One region of the Lysinibacillus sp. 1 U-2021 genome, then DNA from elsewhere that is predicted to be linked to it. Evidence: a T-box and tRNA genes for the amino acid it is inferred to sense, from the RefSeq annotation. Region 1 holds a T-box; the other holds one or more tRNA genes.

Evidence for each region. A T-box is a leader RNA that pairs with one kind of tRNA and senses whether it is charged. The one in region 1 lies ahead of tyrS (tyrosine--tRNA ligase), so its partner is inferred to be a tRNA-Tyr.
Region 2: it has a tRNA-Tyr gene. The T-box ahead of tyrS (tyrosine--tRNA ligase) is inferred to sense a tRNA for this amino acid. The anticodon was not compared.

Annotation. Positions count from the first base shown of each region.
Region 1 covers NZ_CP123966.1:894,246-913,078, forward strand. The annotation lists gene QH639_RS04670 (bifunctional 3-deoxy-7-phosphoheptulonate synthase/chorismate mutase) at 1-646, shown strand, start outside; gene ccpA (catabolite control protein A) at 821-1,825, shown strand; gene QH639_RS04680 (acetoin utilization protein AcuC) at 2,006-3,166, opposite strand; gene QH639_RS04685 (acetoin utilization AcuB family protein) at 3,166-3,813, opposite strand; gene QH639_RS04690 (GNAT family N-acetyltransferase) at 3,838-4,470, opposite strand; gene acsA (acetate--CoA ligase) at 4,792-6,519, shown strand; gene argC (N-acetyl-gamma-glutamyl-phosphate reductase) at 6,757-7,791, shown strand; gene argJ (bifunctional glutamate N-acetyltransferase/amino-acid acetyltransferase ArgJ) at 7,848-9,080, shown strand; gene argB (acetylglutamate kinase) at 9,043-9,828, shown strand; gene QH639_RS04715 (acetylornithine transaminase) at 9,901-11,031, shown strand; gene QH639_RS04720 (NAD-dependent epimerase/dehydratase family protein) at 11,141-12,022, opposite strand; gene QH639_RS04725 (transglycosylase domain-containing protein) at 12,158-15,190, opposite strand; T-box leader at 15,293-15,501, shown strand; gene tyrS (tyrosine--tRNA ligase) at 15,585-16,853, shown strand; gene QH639_RS04735 (cobalamin-binding protein) at 16,901-17,704, opposite strand; gene QH639_RS04740 (iron-containing alcohol dehydrogenase) at 17,844-18,833, opposite strand, start outside.
Region 2 covers NZ_CP123966.1:609,127-611,344, reverse strand. The annotation lists tRNA gene QH639_RS03255 (tRNA-Leu) at 410-490, opposite strand; tRNA gene QH639_RS03250 (tRNA-Cys) at 538-611, opposite strand; tRNA gene QH639_RS03245 (tRNA-Gly) at 620-694, opposite strand; tRNA gene QH639_RS03240 (tRNA-Gln) at 700-774, opposite strand; tRNA gene QH639_RS03235 (tRNA-His) at 779-854, opposite strand; tRNA gene QH639_RS03230 (tRNA-His) at 890-965, opposite strand; tRNA gene QH639_RS03225 (tRNA-Trp) at 978-1,051, opposite strand; tRNA gene QH639_RS03220 (tRNA-Tyr) at 1,065-1,148, opposite strand; tRNA gene QH639_RS03215 (tRNA-Thr) at 1,158-1,233, opposite strand; tRNA gene QH639_RS03210 (tRNA-Phe) at 1,246-1,318, opposite strand; tRNA gene QH639_RS03205 (tRNA-Asp) at 1,334-1,409, opposite strand; tRNA gene QH639_RS03200 (tRNA-Met) at 1,413-1,487, opposite strand; tRNA gene QH639_RS03195 (tRNA-Val) at 1,514-1,589, opposite strand; tRNA gene QH639_RS03190 (tRNA-Glu) at 1,605-1,679, opposite strand; tRNA gene QH639_RS03185 (tRNA-Ser) at 1,704-1,795, opposite strand; tRNA gene QH639_RS03180 (tRNA-Asn) at 1,801-1,877, opposite strand; rRNA gene rrf (5S ribosomal RNA) at 1,894-2,009, opposite strand.

The sequences.
Region 1 (18,833 bases):
GTTAATTCGTGGTGGTGCTTATAAGCCACGTACTTCTCCTTATGACTTCCAAGGTCTTGGATTAGAAGGTCTGAAAATCTTAAAACGTGTGTCTGAGGAATATGGTTTAGGTGTTATTACCGAAATCGTGACACCAGGTCATTTAGAGGAAGCATTGGATTATATTGATGTCATTCAAATTGGTGCACGTAATATGCAAAACTTTGAATTATTAAAAGCAGCAGGTGCAACAAATAAACCTGTCTTATTAAAACGAGGTTTAGCTGCAACAATTGATGAATTCATTCATGCTGCAGAATACATTATGTCTAAAGGAAATGAAAATATTATCCTTTGTGAACGTGGTATTCGTACTTATGAAAAAGCAACACGTAATACATTAGATATTTCAGCCGTACCAGTTTTAAAACAAGAAACGCATTTGCCAGTATTCGTAGATGTTACACACTCAACAGGGCGTCGTGATTTATTATTACCATGTGCAAAAGCAGCTATTGCAATTGGTGCTGATGGCGTTATGGCAGAGGTGCATCCAGATCCATCTGTGGCATTGTCTGACTCACAACAACAAATGGACATCCCAACATTTGACGCATTCTATGAAACGCTACAAAAATTCATGAAAAATCATGAAATTCATGCTTAATTGTTAACAGCGAACACCGCTTGCTTACTTCGGCAGGCGGTGTTTGTTATATCGTGACAAAATAATGTCTAGAATAGGACTATTAGTACTTGGTTTTCACGTAGTTCTTCTTGAAAATAATATGAAAATTATCGTATGATAAGGCTATAATAGGAAAAAAGGGAGGCACGTACGATGACTGTTACAATTTATGATGTTGCAAGAGAAGCAAATGTTTCCATGGCAACGGTCTCTCGTGTAGTCAATGGTAATCAAAACGTAAAACCAGCAACACGAAAAAAAGTACTAGAAGTAATTGAACGATTAGAATACCGTCCAAACGCAGTAGCGCGAGGTTTAGCAAGTAAGAAAACAACAACAGTTGGCGTGATTATCCCAGATATTGCAAACAATGTTTATGCGGAGCTGGCTCGTGGTGTAGAGGATATTGCCACAATGTATCGTTACAATATTATTTTAGCCAACTCAGATCAACATGAAGATAAAGAGCTACAGCTACTGGATACAATGCTTGGAAAACAGGTTGATGGTATTGTCATGATGAGTGATGAGGTTACAGAAAAGATGCAGCAAACGATGGATCATTCGCCAGTACCAATTGTGCTTGCAGGCTCTGTGGATGAATCCCAAACAATTGCAACTGTGAATATCGATTATTTCCAGGCGGCTTATGAAGCTATTTCATTACTTATTCAAAATGGCCATACACGGATTGGTTTTGTAACTGGCCCACTTTCGTATACAATTAACGGAAAATTCAAGCTAGCAGCCTATAAGAAAGCATTGCAGGATGCTGGTTTACCAATAGATGAAGCATTAATTGCTGCAGAAGAGTCCAGCTATGATATGGGCTTAGAGGCTTGGGAGATTTTATCTGCTCTTGAACAGCCACCAACAGCTTATTTTGCAGGAAGTGATGAATTGGCCATCGGTTTAATTCATGGCGCACAAGATGTGGGCAAAAATGTTCCAGAAGATATTGAAGTTATCAGCTTTGAGAACTCAAAGTTAGCACGAATGGTTCGTCCACAGTTAACAAGTGTCGCGCTACCGCTTTACGATATTGGAGCTGTTGCAATGCGCCTGCTGACAAAATTAATGAGCAAGGAAACTGTCGAGGACGAAGCGGTTATTTTACCACACCGTATTGAGCATCGACAATCTGTCAAAAGTAAATAATGATACCTAACACGTAAATCGCTTATGAAGGATTTGCGTGTTTTTCTTTGCTGGATGGAACGTCAAAAATAGCGGATAGCGTTTCAAAAGTGAGGGATAGAACAATAGAATTGATGGATATACGACCAAAAAGCAATCATCGAATTTAAAAAGCCCCACGAATATCGTGAGGCCAACAAATTAATCCCGTCTTTCATTCCGAATAATATGTAGCGATTTGGCTAACATTTGAGCATTTTTTTCCTCTATTTCTGCTTTACGAGGAATGGGCTCATATAAAGGAATCGGGTCCTCCCATGTTGGAATAAAAGGAACGGGGGCTTCTGGTTGCCAGCGATCCAGCCATGCATGAGGGAGTGGTCCTATTGGTAACGCTTGGTCAGTCATTTCCAACCATAACATGGACCAGGCACGGGGTACCACTCGCCAAATATCGTAGCCACCGCCACCCACTGCAATCCATCGACCATCACAATATTCATGTGCTAATTGATGAGCTAGCTTAGGAATTTCGCGATAAATATTCATTGTTCCATGTAAATGTGTTAATGGATCAAAATAATGTGCATCTGCACCATTTTGCGTTAATACAACATCTGGCTTGAAAAATTCAAAAATCTCTCGCATGGACTGTTCATAGATCTCTAGGAAACTTTCATCCTCAGTAAATGCATCCATGGGAAAATTAAACGAGGTCCCATAGCCTTGACCATTGCCGCGTTCAGTAATATTTCCGGTTCCAGGGAATAGATAACGACCAGTTTCATGTATGGACAGTGTACAAACATTAGGATCCTCATAAAAGCTCCATTGGACACCATCTCCATGATGAGCATCTGTATCTACATAAAGTACACGCGCGTTGTACTTTTCCTGCAAGTAACGAATAGCTACTGTGCTATCATTGTAAATACAAAAACCTGATGCACGACCACGGAAACCGTGATGGAGTCCTCCACCAAGGTTAAGGGCGTGTTCGGCTTTTCCTTCCATTACATAATCAACAGCGGTTAAAGTTCCACCAACTAGCTGTGCACTTGCTTCATGCATATTTTCAAAAATGGGGGTATCTTCAGTACCAATTCCATAGCTTTCACATTGAGCTTCTGATAATTCACCATGTCCTGCTTTTTTTACGATATCTATATATTTTGAATCATGTGCAAGCAATAGCTCTTCTTCTGTTGCAACACGTGCTGGTACAATATCTACATCATCGAGAGCATTTATATTTTTTAGTAGATCCATAGTTAGCGTCAAGCGTTTATGATTGAAAGGATGTGTATCTGAAAATTTATATCCGAGTTGTTCTGGCGAGTATACGAATACGGCTTTTTTCATTATAGCGAAACACCCGGTAAATTTGGCCATAGGACATCAAAGCCCTCTTTGCGTAGATCTTCAATCATTGCTAAAGGATTTAGTGTTTTTACTCGGACGCTTAAAATTTTGTTTTGTGTATTTTCAGAGTCAGGATAAACTAAGACGCTTTGAACATTGGCATGATGTTGATGAAATATTTTTGTAATTTCAAATAAAACTCCCGGTGTATCGGATACCCGAATCTCGATTTTTGACCCAGGCTCTGTAGCACCAGTCAGCTCTATATATGTATAGAGTAAATCTGTTGTCGTAACAATGCCTACCAATTTTCCTCCAGAGACGATAGGTAAACAGCCTATTTTTGATTCGTAAAAAGTAAGTGCTACCTCTTCAACAAAATCTAGTGGATGACCTATAAGTGGGTCTTTCACCATAATATCCTCTACTTTTGCATTAAAAATAGGAGAGTTTGGTTCATCCTGCAAAGATGAGGGCAAGACCTCTTTAATATCTCGTTCAGTAATTACACCTAAAACGTGATGTTCTTCATCTACAACTGGTAAATGACGAACCTTCTTTTCACGCATTAACTTTAGTGCCTCCTGCACTGTATTGGTAGGAGCTAATGTATAAGGCTTATCATTCATAATTTCTTCTACAATCATATATGCATCCCCTTTGTATTAGTTTTAATACATGAAACGATTTCTAAAACGAAGTCTATCAAATCTTTCCATTGTCTCAGGAGGCACCCGTTTTCCTTCGCGTGCCATCAGGCAATTGGCTGGATGTGATGTAATTTCAGGATCATCTGTTGCAAAATATTCGAAACCAGCAGAACTCATCATTCTTTCCATCATTTTACGATAATCCCAAACATTTAAACCAGTTCCTTTTAAATCCCAATGCCAATAGTACTCGGTAGTAATCACAAGATAATCTTCCATTTCATCCCCCATAAATGAAACGGCTAATAGTGCTTTCCCTGCACCAGTACCACGGTAGTCTGGAATGACTTCAATGGCACCTAATTCGATCATGTCATCGATACGATCTTCTGCCCATCGTTCAAGTGGATCAGGGTAAAGATAGGTAACATAGCCTACAATAATATCTTCGTTTCGAATAATAATAATTCGGCCTTCGGGTAGTCCAGCAATTTCTATAATGGCCTGCTGTTGCTGTTTTGGAGGTCTGAAGGCAACCAAGCCTTCATGGAATGAATATGTAGCTAATTTTTCTGGAGGCACAGGTCCTTCCACATACACAGTACCATGCTTTGTTTCCTTTGTGACAGAAAAAAAAGTTTTTTTATGTTCCATAATTACACCACCTGAGTTTAATAATTCCATTATAGCTGATTTCTTGCGTAAAAACGCTTATTTTTGCAAAATATACCTGTATTTTTGGAAAAATAAAAATATTAAGACAATCTATCCGAATTCGTGTAAAATAGGATTATATTGCTTCTGTTATTTAACAGATAAAAGTAGTGCTATTAGGGATTCGAACATTAATACTATGGATATCTGTTATATAACAAATGCTACATATCAATTTTGCTTTTGGAAAATTCTCTGAATTTCCACAGGGGGGATTGTTGAAATTTAGTCAAAAACAAAAGCAAAGAAAGGGGTATTTTCATGGGGATGAAAATGAAGGAGAAGTTAATGGCTTTACCTGGTCAACACCATTTAACGAATTATGAAGAAGTGGCAGAATCTCATAATTGGGCAGATACGGAAAAGGCATTTAGTTGGAGCGAAACAGGTTTAGTGAATATGGCATATGAGGCTATTGATCGCCATACAGAAACACATCGCAAAAATAAGGTGGCATTGTATTTTAATGATGGTAAACGGAAAGAGGCATATTCATTTAATGAAATGAAAAGGTTAACAAACAAAGCAGCAAATGTTTTTAAAGCGACTACTAATCTGCAGAAAGGTGATCGTTTATTTATTTTTATGCCTCGTTCACCTGAGCTCTATTTTTCATTATTAGGTGCGTTGAAAATGGGGGTTATTGTTGGACCATTGTTTGAAGCTTTTATGGAAGGTGCTGTGTATGATCGACTTGCTGATAGTGAGGCGAAAGTATTAGTCACGACACCTGCTTTACTTGAACGTGTACCTTTAGCTAAATTACCTAAATTGGAGCATATCTTTTTAGTAGGGGAGGGCGTTGAGGAAACAGATAAAATCCTGGACTTTACTAAACATTTAAAAGAAGCTTCAGCTCATTTTGATATAGAGTGGGTAGACAGAGAAGATGGGATGATTCTTCACTATACCTCTGGATCAACAGGTGCTCCAAAGGGTGTATTGCATGTTCATAATGCTATGATTCAGCAATATCAATCGACACAATGGGTACTTGATTTACGTGAAGATGATATTTATTGGTGTACAGCTGATCCTGGATGGGTTACAGGAACAGCCTATGGCATCTTTGGTCCGTGGTTAAACGGTGTAACAATGCTAATCGTCGGAGGGAGATTTTCACCACAAGCATGGTATCAGGCTATTGAAGATTATAGTGTGACAGTGTGGTATAGTGCGCCAACAGCATTCCGTATGCTGATGGGTGCAGGTAGTGGCTTGCTTGAAAGCTATGATCTAACATCTTTACGCCATGTGCTGTCTGTTGGTGAGCCTTTGAATCCAGAAGTTATTCGCTGGGGAGTAGAGGAACTAGGTCATCGTATACATGATACATGGTGGATGACAGAGACTGGAGCGCATATGATTTGTAATTATCCATCGATGGATATTAAGCCAGGTTCAATGGGGAAACCTCTTCCTGGTATTCATGCGACGATTGTAGATGATGCAGGCAATGAGGTTCCACCATTTACAATGGGGAATCTAGCTATTCGTCGTGGTTGGCCTGCCATGATGCGCCAAATTTGGGGCAATCCAGAGCGCTATGAATCTTATTTCCTAAAAGGAGAATGGTACGTTTCTGGAGATTCAGCCTATATGGATGATGAGGGTTACTTCTGGTTCCAGGGGCGTGTGGATGATGTTATTATGACGGCTGGTGAACGTGTAGGACCTTTTGAAGTAGAAAGTAAGCTACTTGAGCATCCAGATGTAATTGAAGCAGGTGTTATCGGCAAACCAGATCCAGTGCGAGGTGAAATCATTAAAGCCTTTGTATCCTTACGAGAAGGGGTAGAACCTTCTGATGCATTAATTGAAGATATACGTGATTTTGTTAAAAAAGGTTTATCTGCACATGCAGCACCACGTGAAATAGAATTTAAAGATAAATTGCCAAAAACACGTAGTGGTAAAATTATGCGTCGCGTTTTGAAAGCTTGGGAATTGAATTTACCGACTGGTGATTTATCAACCATGGAAGATTAATTAATTATCTAAAACATCAATTGATATTTATACAACATGTGCATAAAAAGAAGGCAAGGATTCATTCGATGGGCGAAAGGATTCTTGCCTTCTTTTTTCTGGATTTACAATAGTATAGAGGTGAGAGTAAGTGAAATATTATCTATTTCAAAAAAACAATGAATTAAATAAAAATTCAGTTGACTTAATAAATATGCAGACGTATACTATTTTTAACTTATTTCAGAGGTGAGTGCAGTGAAAGTAGGTATTGTTGGAGCAACTGGATATGGCGGTCTAGAACTTATTCGATTTTTATATAATCATCCAGCTGTGGAACGAATTGATTTATTTACTTCTTCAGAAGAGGGTGTCCAATTTTCTTCCAAATTTGGCCATCTTGTTAGGATAGCTGATACACCGTTACAAAAGATTGCGTATGACACTTTAGAAAAATTCGATGTTATTTTTACGAGTACACCATCTGGGGTGACAAGTGAGCTATTACCGCCTTTGGTTGGGAAAGGACCAAAGCTAATCGATTTATCTGGTGATTTTCGGTTAAAAGATCTAGCAAGCTATGAAACCTGGTATGGCAAAAAAGCTGCACCGTTTCATAGTGTTCAACAAAGTGTATATGGTTTAACAGAATGGAATGAAGAGCTTATACGTCAAGCAACACTTGTTGCTAATCCGGGTTGCTACCCAACAGCAGTTTTATTATCCTTACTACCACTTGTAAAAGAACGTTTAATTGATCCTAGTTTTCTAGTTATTGATGCAAAGAGTGGTATTTCAGGAGCAGGCAATAAGCCCTCACAAACTACCCATTTTAGTGAGACAAATGAGAATTTTTCAATCTATAAAGTAAATACACATCAACATATTCCCGAAATTGAACAGGCACTTTCCATGTTTGCTCAAGCAGATACAAAGGTTACTTTTAATACGCATCTGGTTCCAATGACCAGGGGAATTTTGGCGACATCCTATGCACCAGTAATGCAGGGAATTACAGAGTCGCAATTGATCACTTGCTTACAGGCAACCTATGAGAATCATCCATTTGTTCGAATCGTTACGGATGCATCTAGTTTAGGGACAAATCGTGTCAAGGGATCAAATTATTGTGACATTCTAGTGAAAGTAGATTCCCGTACAAATCGCGCCACAATTGTTAGTGTAATTGATAACCTTGTCAAAGGAGCAGCGGGGCAAGCAATCCAAAATATGAATGTGCAATTTGACTTACCACAAACGACAGGGCTAGATGTCGTACCATTCTTTATTTAACAGCATGCAGGAAACTGTATGCTTCTCTTATTTATTAATCTAAGGAGGAATTTCGGATGACAGTTACCACTTCAACGAATGTAATGAAAAAATTATCAAGTAAAAATATTGTTTCACCAAAAGGCTTTAAGGCAGCCGGATTACACTGTGGTTTAAAACATAAGAAAAAAGATTTAGCCCTTTTAGTAAGTGAAGTCCCAGCAAGTGTTGCAGGTGTTTTTACTACAAACGCTGTGCAAGCAGCACCATTAAAAGTCACGAAGGAAGTTGTTTATGCAACTAAGAAAATGCAAGCGATGATCGTCAATTCAGGCAATGCGAATGCTTGTACAGGTAAACAAGGTGTAAAAGATGCCCAAACAATGCAAGCGCTAGCTGCTGAAAAATTAGGGATTGCACCAAATTTGGTGGGAGTTTGCTCGACGGGTGTTATTGGAGAAATGATGAAATTAGAGCCAGTAGCAAACGGTATTCTACAGTTAGAGCCAAAGGACAATTTAGAAAGTGCGATTGACTTTGCACAGGCTATTTTGACAACAGATACTGTCATGAAAAACACAAGCTATAGTACAACTGTGGATGGCAAGGAAGTTATTATTGCAGGTGTAGCAAAAGGTTCAGGTATGATCGAACCTAATATGGCAACAATGCTAGGCTTTATTACAACAGATGCCAACATTGAATCTGAGGTGTTGCAAGCAGCATTAACAACTATTACTAATTTAACATTTAATGCTATTACAGTTGATGGGGATACGTCTACTAATGACACAGTGGTAATATTGGCTAATGGCTTGGCAGGGAATGATTCATTAACACCAGAGCATCCAGATTGGCAAAATTTCTTTTACACTTTGCAAACAGTAGCGGAAGATTTAGCAAAAATGATTGCCAAAGATGGTGAAGGAGCAACGAAGCTTATCGAAGTAGAAGTTGTTGGTGCAATTTCAGACGAGGAGGCACGTAAAATTGCAAAAACAGTCGTTGGTTCACCACTTGTAAAGACTGCTGTTTTCGGCTGTGATGCTAACTGGGGGCGTATTATTGCAGCAGTAGGGTATAGTGGCGCAACAGTTGATCCAGATAAAATTACCATCCAAATCGGTGGTGCTACTATGGTAGAAAACGGTGAACCAATTCCCTTTTCTGAGAATGAGTTAATTCAAATATTAAAAATGCATGAAGTAAAAATCTATGTGTCTCTTGGTGTGGGTGATGGTAAGGGGCATGCTTGGGGATGTGACTTAACATATGACTATGTCCAAATCAATGCATCATACCGCTCATAAACGTGTGGTCATTAAGCTTGGGGGCAGTACACTGGAAGGTTTAAATGATACTTTCTTTGATAATTTTAAAAGATTACAAGAGAGTGGGGTAGAGCTGATTATTACCCACGGAGGTGGGCCAGCCATAAATCGAGAACTAGCTGCTCAAGGCATACAATCACATACATTAAATGGAATACGCGTCACGAATGATTCTGCAATTAAAGTTGTCCAATCCACTCTAATAGGACAAGTAAACACTGCATTAGTTCATGAGTTAACAACAGCTGGTATAACAGCCATCGGATTAAATGGCTTTGATGGACAGTTGATGGTCGTAGACTTTTTAGATCAAGAGGCTTATGGCTATGTCGGAGCTATTAAAAATATCAATACATCCTTATTGGAAGCTTTAATGGGTGTAGGGATTGTACCTGTTATTGCCTGCGTAGGTACGACCGAAGCAGGTCAGGCTCTTAATATTAATGGCGATACGGTAGCAAGTGAAATTGCTTTAGCCATCGGAGCAGATAGCTTACTACTCGTGACAGATGTGAGTGGTATCCGTATTGAAGATGAATATCAAGCAATAGCTACACCTAGTCTTATAGATCAATGGACAGAGCAGGGCCATATTTATGGTGGAATGATTCCGAAAGTGCAGGGAGCGATTGACTGTTTACGGTCAGGGATTCCTTCTGTACAAATCGTAGGCGCAACTTTAATTGGTACAACAATTGTAGCCACAAGTGAACTTCTTTCTTCCTAGTGTTCTAAATAGGATAGCTTGAGAAGTATAGTTGTTGAAAGAAACTATTTTAAATATAGTGGAGATGATAACATGAGTGTTTTATTTGAGAATTACGGCAAGCGTCGTGCACAAATTGTTAAAGGTCAGGGGACAATTGTTGAGGATTCAACAGGGAAGCAATACTTGGATTTTACTAGTGGCATTGCTGTAGTGAGTCTTGGTCATGCCCATCCAGCCGTTGTACAGGCACTTCAAGAGCAAAGCCAAAAGCTATGGCATATTTCAAATCTTTTTGAAATACCAGGTCAGGAAAAGGTGGCAGAAAAATTAATTGCTAATACACACTTTTCGCATGCCTTTTTTTGTAATAGCGGCGCTGAGGCTAATGAAGCGGCCATTAAATTAGCTCGTAAGCATACAGGCAAACATCATATTATTACATTTGAAAAATCATTCCACGGTCGTACTTTTGGAGCAATGTCTGCAACAGGTCAAGGCAAAGTACATAATGGCTTTGGACCACTCGTAGAAAAATTTTCGATTTTGCCATTTAATGATGCTGCTACACTTGAAGCAACCGTTGATGATTCAGTTGCAGCTATAATGCTAGAAATGATTCAGGGAGAGGGTGGCGTCAATAGTGTATCAGCAGAATTTGCCGCAGCTATTGCAAAAGTCTGTGAGGAGCAAGGTGTACTACTAATTGTTGATGAAGTGCAAACGGGCATTGGACGAACAGGAACACGCTATGCATTTGAACAAACGGTATTAAAGCCACATATCGTAACTTTGGCAAAAGGCTTAGGTGGTGGTTTCCCTGTTGGTGCAATGCTCGGAACTGCTGAGCTTCATGCTACATTTAGTCCAGGAACACATGGTACAACATTTGGTGGAAACCCTCTTGCGATGAATGTGGCACAAGCTGTTTTAAATCATGTGTTTGAGCCGGATTTTTTACAGCAGGTACGAGAAATATCTGCCTATTTTGTGGCACAACTAAGGGCTCATTTACCTTCTAGCTATACGGTTCAAGGTCAGGGTCTCTTGTTAGGGATTGGCTGTGGGGACACGGAAGTTGTGCCTTATATCGCGGCAGCGGAAGAAAGTGGTCTTTTATTAGTAGGGGCAGGGCCAACAGTTATTCGTCTTTTGCCTCCATTAACGGTCACAAAGGAAGAGATTGACAAAGCAGTAGCTATTTTAAAGAACATATTACCGTGAAAATACACTTTCGTTCAGCAGAAAGTGAGGCATTAGCGGCAAAAATGACTAGACATTAGGATGAACAAAGAATCTGCTAGATATTAGCAGATTCTTTGCGCTATAAATGCTATTGTAGTTGTTTTACTAATGTTGTCACTAATTTTGGTAACCAATCTTCAAGCTGACTAAACGTAAATCCTGCCTTCTCAGCCTTAGCATTGGACATATACCAATCAGCAGGCACCCCATAAGGAGACTGTGATTCCTCATCACCACCAATGAGGGAAATTTTTGCGCGCTGACCACTTGCTTCTTCAATTAGAGCAATTAGATCTTTGAGAGATATGGCCCCTGATGCGGTAGCGTTGTATGGTCCCTCAATAGGAGTAACACCCGCAAAGTATAAAAATTCAGCAGCTTCCTCATCTGTAATATAACTCATCTTTGCATCAATGTTCGGTAAAGTAATCGGCTGATTCTGTAAAATATGTTCAACGTGAAAATGTAAACGTCGAGTATAATCATCTTCGCCCATCACAATTGGGAAACGTACAGCTACGACTGGGAATGAAGCTTCTTTGAATAAGACTGCCTCCGCTTGTCGTTTTCCTTCTCCATAAGAAAATTCCTCTTGATGTCCCATACGAATTTGATACTGGTATGGATCAAAGTCTTCTTCCTTTTTCATCTTACCATCTACCTCATATGTTGAAAGAGTAGAAGTAAAGACGAGCTTTTTCGTTTTTCCCTTTAATATCTCGCAAATCGCTTGTGCCTCGTTGGGCGAATAGCAAATATTATCATAGACAATGTCCCATGTTGTATTGGCTAGTGCCTGCTCTAAAGCATCACGATCATTACGATTTACTACTAATTGCTTAACATGTGTACCAAAGGGATTGCCACTTTGACCACGTGTTAAAATCGTTACATTATGTCCATTTTGAATACAAAGATCAACTAGCTTTTTTCCAAAAAAACGTGTGCCTCCTAAAATCAATATGTTCATATATTTTCACCCCTTCAAAATAGTAGTCCTCTTAATAATGACAAAAAAACAGACTTACTACAATTCATAAGGAATATGCAGTAAGTCTGTTTAATTGATTATCTAATACAAATGCTTTTGCTAAGGCAAAATGGATTAGCGCCTTGACGTTTCAGTTGGAGTAGTGGTATTACCATTGTCTCCTCCGTTTGTGCCATCTCCGGGGTTATCAGTTCCATCGCCATTGCTTCCATCGCCATCCCCGTTATTGGAGCCATTGCCATTGTTACCAGAACCATCCCCGTTATTGGAGCCATTGCCGTTATTACCAGACCCGTTCCCGTTATTGGAGCCATTGCCGTTACTACCCGAACCATTACCATTGCCATTAGTAGGTGGCGTTGTAGGTGGTATTGGTTCTTGGTCGTTTTCCTCAGGGTCAGGTTCATTTTCACTACCGCCAGTAGACACAACATTGGAGTGCGGTGATGTTAAACCTGTAATATCTACAGCGACCACTACATAAGCTTGTCCACTAGCAACCGTAATGCTTTGTGTTGACTCTAGTACGGACGTTACAAGTGTATTACCGCCATTCGTAACGTTGTAGATACGATAACCAACAACATCATTCGATGACTCTGACCATGATAATGTAGAGCCATTTACTGAAGCTGAAACAGCTGCTGGAGGGCTACCATCCGCTGGGAAATCAACTGCTGATACAGATGAATTCGACAATGTAGAATTCTTTGGTAACAGACTAGCAGGATTCCCGCCAAGTCTACCTAACATTCGTTTAATAAAGTCTTGATTAATGCCTGCGCCACCTGCTTTTACAAACTCTGCTGGTGTATTTGGCAACGCATTATAAGTTTTTCCTTTAATCGTCACAACACTTGAAGAGGCTAAGCTATCATCAGGTTGTGATGGTAAAAATACTTTCGCATTAAATAAATCTGAGCGTACAAGACCTGCGCTAGCACAAGCTGCAGAAGGGGCCATGCCGGAAATGCCACAGAATGACGCAGTCACAACATTTTTAGGCGCCTTAAAACTTGTTGGTGGGTCGATTAGCTGAGGATCCGCATCGTAAACGGCATTCATTAAAGTACCCCATAGCTTATTCACCCGAACGCTTGGCTGTAAATAGGTGTTGTTAAATGCATAAAGTGTACGAGGTTGATCGTAACCCATCCAAACACCAAGAGATACATTAGGGTTATAACCAACTAACCAAACATCTTTATATTCTTGAGAAGTCCCTGTTTTTGCAGCGAAATCAGAAGAGAATTTTAATGTATTTCGTGCCATTGTCCCTGTTCCTTTAGTGAGAACATCACGTAACATATCTGTCACGATATAAGATGTTTCAGGGCTAAATACTTGAACAGGTTCTACTTCATGTTGGTAAACAATATTTCCTTCTTGGTCTTCAATTCGATCAATCATATAAGCGTCAATGAATTGGCCACCATTTGCAAAGGTAGCAAAGGCATTTGTATTTTCTTCAACAGTAGTTCCTTCGCTTAAAGCACCGATCCCAGTTGCTAGGTTAGTAAAATCATCAGGATGTAATTTTGAGAATCCCATTTTTACTAATAAATCTGCAGGGCGTCTACTAATAATATCATTATATAAACGTAGTGCTGAAATGTTTTGAGAATCTGCTAAAGCTTCACGTGCTGGGATAAGACCTCGCTCATCACTCGTAATATAGTTACTTGGACTCCAAGAACCGATTGAGAATTTCACGTCAACTAAGGGGCTACCCGCACCGATTACGCCATACTCAATGGCAGGTCCATAAACAAGTAATGGTTTCATTGTAGAACCGTTAGAACGATAAGCTTGTGTTGCATGGTTTACTTGAGTGGTTTTAAAGTCTCGACCTCCGACAAAGCTTAAAATACGTCCTGTCGTATTTTCTATTAAAATACTACCTACTTGTACTGGCATCTCAATATCAATTTCTTCACCAGTAACAGGGTCTTTCCCTTTACCAGTATACGTATGACCATAATACTGGAAGTCTTTTGCTGCTTTTTGCATCGCATCATACATATCTTTATTAATGGTTGAATAAATACGATAGCCTTTTGAACGAACATCACGATCTGCTAAAATTGTATATTTATCCTTTAATTTTTTTTCTGACTTTAAGCGCTCTGGGTCAACCCCATCATCTTTTGCTAGTTTTTTAGCAATAATATCTTTTGCACGAGCTTCAAGCTCATAAGTCAACCAAGGATAACGATCTTCCGCGCGCATTTCTGGTCCACGGAAATCGGCAGCAATATTATAGTTTAACGCTTCATTATACTGTGCATCATCAATATAACCAGCTTCTTTCATACGATAAAGTACTGTTTTCATACGATCAATACCAGGTTTCAAAGCTTCTTCACTTTTCAGTTCACCTGTATTTGTAAATGGTGTATAAGCAAATGGTGCCTGTGGTATACCAGCTATGTACGCAGCTTGAGGAAGAGACAATTCTTTTGCTTTTACGCCAAAAATTCCTTCCGCAGCTGTTTCAACACCTGCAATATTTCGTCCTGAAGAGTTACGACCATAGGGAATGATATTTAAATAAGCCTCTAATATTTCTTCCTTCGTCATAAAATGTTCTAAACGCATCGCCAGTAAAATTTCCTTAGCTTTACGCTCGTATGATACTTCATTAGTTAGTACTTGGTTTTTAATAAGTTGCTGGGTAAGTGTAGAACCACCTGTCTGCGTTGCAGAGTTTGTGACATCTTGTAATAACCCACGAATAACCGCTTTAGGAACAATTCCGTTATGCTCTCGGAAATATTCATCTTCTGTTGCCAGAACAGCATTCACGACCTCTGGTGCAACATTGCTAAGCGAAGTTTCACGTCGATCTAAATCTGTTCTTAATTTCCCAATATAAATATCGTTGGCAAAATAAATCTCACTGGTTTCTTCATAGCTAAAAATTTGATCCCTTAACTCTTGTTTTGAGCGTAACGGTTCTTCTTTTACAAGAGAAGCAAAATAACCAGCACCAACTGAACCGACAAATACAGTGCCAACCAATGCAAAGACTAAAAATAGTAAAAATAAGTTCCAGGTAACACTACCTGAAATACGTAATTTCTTCATCCATTTTTGTTCAAGTAATTCATCGATCTTTGCATTGATTTTTTCAATCCAATCTTTCAATGTATCGACCTCCTAAAATCTTGTCTATTATAGCACATATTGTTTTAGCACGAACATAGTTATTGACTTTGAAAAAGAATCGTATAAAATTATGTTTATAGTTTTCTGGTGATGAAGAGCTTGCAGTAGTGTCTATATTCCCTGTTTAGAGAGCCAGTGGTTGGTGAAAGCTGGTCATAATGTAGAGACGAATTACGTGCTTGGAGCTTAGACGTGCGCGCCTGCGATAAAGGCGGCTGAATGAAGTGGAAGGTGGATGACATCTTCAAGCTGGGTGGTACCGCGTTAGTTTGTAACTTAACGTCCCTGCATGCAATTGTTTGCGTGTAGGGACTTTTTTTATTTAAACATGTCCATGCACGTAACGAATTTAACCATTTTAGGAGGAATGAACATGACAAACGAATTATTACAAGATTTAGAATGGCGTGGTTTGCTATACCAACAAACAGATGCGGAAGGCATGGCAAAATTATTAGATGAACAATCTGTATCTTTATACTGTGGGGTAGATCCAACAGCTGACTCCATGCATATTGGACATATTGTTCCATTGTTAACACTTCGTCGATTCCAAAAAGCGGGCCACCGTCCAATTTTACTTGTTGGTGGTGCGACAGGGATGATCGGTGACCCATCTGGCCGTTCAGAAGAGCGCCAATTACAAACAGTAGAGCAAATCGATAAAAACGTTCAAGGAATCCGTCGTCAATTAGAACGTATTTTCGAATTTGCGGAAGATGGCAATGGTGCTCAGCTTGTGAACAATCGTGACTGGATTGGTAATATCAATACAATTGAATTTTTACGTGATTATGGGAAACTAATTAACGTAAACTACATGTTAGCAAAGGATACGATTGCTTCTCGTCTTGACACAGGAATCTCATTTACAGAGTTTGCCTATACGTTAATTCAAGGTATTGATTACAATCATTTATACAATCACTACAATTGCCGTATTCAAGTAGGTGGCTCTGACCAATGGGGTAATATTACAACCGGGTTAGAGGTTATTCGTAAAACACACGAGGAAGAAACGAAAGCCTTTGGAATTACGATTCCATTAGTAACAAAGGCAGATGGCACGAAGTTTGGTAAAACAGCAGGTGGTGCTGTTTGGCTAGATGGTAAGAAAACCTCTCCATATGAGTTCTACCAATTCTGGATCAATGCAGCTGATGCAGATGTCATAAAATACTTAAAAATCTTTACGTTCCTATCTCGTGAAGAAATTGAAGCTTTAGCCGTTTCTGTAGAGGAGGAGCCACATTTACGTAAGGCACAAAAGGCGCTAGCTGAAGAAATGACTCGTTTAATACATGGTCAAGAGGCATTAGAGCAAGCCATCCGTATTACAGCTGCTTTGTTCTCAGGAGATCTAAAAGCACTTTCAGCTGAAGAAATGAAGGACGCTTTTAAAGATGTTCCTTCTATTGAAATGACTAAAGATGATAAAAACATTGTGGATCTACTTGTGGAGGCTGGCATTTCCTCTTCCAAACGTCAAGCACGTGAAGATGTATCAAATGGTGCTATTAGTGTAAACGGTGAAAAGGTAACAGATTTAGAATATGTAGTCGATGCGAAGGATCGTTTAGAGGATGCATTTAGTATTGTCCGTCGAGGTAAGAAAAAATATCATATGGTGAAATTTATATAATTTCTATTTGCAAAACCACATCCAAAACACTGGATGTGGTTTTTTAATCATAAGAAACTTGGAGGTTTTATTTGTTCATATTCTTTAGGATGCAGTATTTTTGCAAGCTTTATAGCACCCTCAACAAGTCGTGGAGAAGGGCGACAATACAGCCATTCTTCCATTACATGAAGCTGTTCCGATTGAACGGCATGTAGCTCTTTGGCATATGGACGTTTTAATAAATTAGCAGGCTGGATACGCTCAAATGCGACACCAACCCAAGCCATCATGATATAGTCAGGCTGTCGTTTAACAACATCTGTCCAATCTGTTTGAACACTAGCAAGCTCAACATCTTGAAAAAGATTAATGCCACCAGCAAGAGCGCTAATTTCTGTTAGCCAATTTATTTTCCCAGGAGTGAAAATAGGGTTTGGCCACCATTCCCAATAAAGGGTAGGTTTCTTTGGAATTGTTCGTGCAATGGAATACATTTTTTCGATGGAATGCATGTACTCTTCAGCGATTGTCTTTGCTTGTTCCTCCACTTGACAAGCTTTCCCAAGTGTCAGAAGATCTTGCGCAATTTCTTCTAAGGAGTTTGCATTAAAAATAATATGAGGAATATTTCTTTCTTTTAGTGCCTCAATGTTTTTTTCCATACCCGGTACACTCAAGGAAGCCAGAACAAGATCAGGCTGTAATGCCTCTAATGCCTCCATGTTAATTGATAAATCAGGCCCAAGCTGTGGTAGATTTTTAACTGAGGCTGGCCAATCGGAATAATCATCTACTCCAACGAGCTGGTCTGTCAGCCCTAAATAGGCGACTAATTCTGTATTGCTAGGACAAATTGAAATTAAACGCATATTGTTTTCTCCTATTCTTTTTAAGAAAAGTATAGCGAGAGTTCCCGTGATAGACAATGTGTGTGTATCGAGCCCATAAAAAAGTGGAGAAAACATTTGTTTTCTCCACCCTTTGTATAGGCTTATAGGAAACCGTCGATTAAGAAAGGGCAACTGCCTCGAGTGACTCTTCTTTTTTCACAATAGGACCCATTGCATTTGTGATGATTTGTTTGATATCCTCTAGTGTTGCTTTACGAGGGTTCGTCTCAGCACACACATCTAACAATGCATTTTTTGCTAAGATCTCGATATCCTCATCTTTTGCCCCTAATTCACGGAAGCCACTAGGGATATTTAAATCTTGAGATAACTTCTCAATAGCTGTAATAGCCTTTTCAGCGGCATCGCGCTTACTTAAACCTTCTACATTTTCTCCTAATAATTCAGCGATACGAGCAAAGCGCTCTGTACGTGCTGTGACATTAAATCGACAAACATGTGGCAATAAAATAGCGTTGCACACGCCATGTGGTAGGTTATAGAAACCACCCAATTGATGAGCAATTGCATGAACATAACCAAGTGATGCATTATTAAAGGCCATTCCCGCTAAAAATTGTGCATATACCATTTGTTCACGGGCTTCTATATCAGCTCCATTTGCATAGGCACGTGGTAGATATTCAGGGATTAGTTGAAGTACCTTTTCAGCACATGCGTCCGTGATTGGTGTAGCATTCGTAGAAACGAATGATTCAATAGCATGTGTTAATGCATCAACCCCAGTAGCCGCCGTAAGAGCAGGAGGTAAACCAATCATTAATTCAGGATCGTTTATAGAAAGTAACGGTGTCACATGCTTATCAACAATGGCCATTTTTACTTTGCGTGCTGTATCCGTGATAATAGTGAAACGAGTCATTTCACTGGCAGTACCAGCAGTTGTATTAATTGCAATTAATGGCACAAGTGGATTTTGTGATTTATCAACGCCTTCATAATCATGAATACGTCCACCATTCGAAGCAATAAGTCCGATACCTTTTGCTGCATCGTGTGCGCTGCCTCCTCCAAGAGAAACAATAGAATCGCAGTTTTCCGCATGATACACGGAAATGCCATCTTCAATGTTTTGATCTGTTGGATT
Region 2 (2,218 bases), 290 kb from region 1:
TTGTTTATGAATATGGAAATTCATTCTTTTTCAATAGCTGGTCTTTTAGAGTATTAGTCATTTTATCTTCTCCATTATAGAACTCTCTATTGATAATACCGTTAAAAGACCCTACATAGTCCTTTGCCAGAACTTTCGTTAAATATTATCAAATAATCATTAAACTCCATCTCCATCTCCCTTTAGAACATATATTTAAAAGAATTCTACAACCTCCCTTATTGGATAATAGCTTGTGTAAAAACTTGTGTAAAATAAATCTGATTATGTGTAAAATTTGTGTAAAACAAAATCATTTCTTATCGTTTTATATCGTATTCTCAGGAAATGTAAAAAGCTCATAAACCTGTCATATCAAGGTTTATGAGCTCTCTTAATTTTTTAATCGTAACGTATATTAAACTAAAGATACCGGTGGTCGGGGTCGAACCGACACTCCAAAGGAACACGATTTTGAGTCGTGCGCGTCTGCCAATTCCGCCACACCGGCATAATGGAGATAAAAAAAATCGGATAAACCGATTAACAGTTGAAATATGGAGGCGGCAACCGGATTTGAACCGGTGATAAGGGTGTTGCAGACCCGTGCCTTACCACTTGGCTATGCCGCCGTCATACTTGGAGCGGAAGACGAGGTTCGAACTCGCGACCCCCACCTTGGCAAGGTGGTGTTCTACCACTGAACTACTTCCGCAAAAATGGCTGGGGTACTAGGATTCGAACCTAGGCATGACGGAATCAAAATCCGTTGCCTTACCGCTTGGCTATACCCCAACAATGGGGCGACTGATGGGAATCGAACCCACGAATGCCGGAACCACAATCCGGTGCGTTAACCACTTCGCCACAATCGCCATTGTATTATGATGTTTATTAATTTTATATGAGATGGGGCGACTGATGGGAATCGAACCCACGAATGCCGGAACCACAATCCGGTGCGTTAACCACTTCGCCACAATCGCCATAAAATTAATTGGCAGGGGCAGTAGGAATCGAACCCACACCAAAGGTTTTGGAGACCTCTATTCTACCGTTGAACTATGCCCCTAAAAAAATAAAACTGGTGGAGGGGGACGGATTCGAACCGCCGAACCCTAAGGAGCGGATTTACAGTCCGCCGCGTTTAGCCACTTCGCTACCCCTCCGGGAAAATCTGGTGCCGGCTATAGGAATCGAACCCACGACCTACTGATTACAAGTCAGTTGCTCTACCTGCTGAGCTAAACCGGCAAAAAAACAAGATGGGTCAGGACGGAATCGAACCGCCGACACTTAGAGCTTCAATCTAATGCTCTACCAACTGAGCTACTGACCCATATTTTAAAATAAATGGCGGTCCCGACCGGGATCGAACCGGCGATCTCCTGCGTGACAGGCAGGCATGTTAACCGCTACACCACGGGACCATTTGGTTGCGGGGGCTGGATTTGAACCAACGACCTTCGGGTTATGAGCCCGACGAGCTACCACTGCTCCACCCCGCGATAATACTATAATGTTGTAAAAATAATGGTGGAGGATGACGGGCTCGAACCGCCGACCCTCTGCTTGTAAGGCAGATGCTCTCCCAGCTGAGCTAATCCTCCATCTGGGTATTGAAATGGTGACCCCTACGGGATTCGAACCCGTGTTACCGCCGTGAAAGGGCGGTGTCTTAACCACTTGACCAAGGGGCCATCGTTTGGAACACATCAAAGTGCTGGCGGAGAGTAAGGGATTTGAACCCTTGAGACAGTGTTAACCGCCTACACGATTTCCAATCGTGCTCCTTCGGCCACTCGGACAACTCTCCAAGAATGGCTCCGAAGGCAGGACTCGAACCTGCGACAACCTGATTAACAGTCAGGTGCTACTACCAACTGAGCTACTTCGGAATAATTTTAGTATATAGCCTAGCGACGTCCTACTCTCACAGGGGGAAGCCCCCAACTACCATCGGCGCTAAAGAGCTTAACTTCCGTGTTCGGTATGGGAACGGGTGTGACCTCTTTGCCATCATCACTAGACTATTTGAAAGACAATACTTATTATAACATATCTTATAAAAATTACAAGTATATTCTAATATTTTATTCTTTCAAAACTGGATAAACGGTGCATTGAATGTTTCAAACGTTTTTGGTTAAGTCCTCGATCGATTAGTATTCGTCAGCTCCATGTGTCACCACACTTCCACCTCGAACCTATCTACCTCATCGTCTTTGAGGGATCTTAC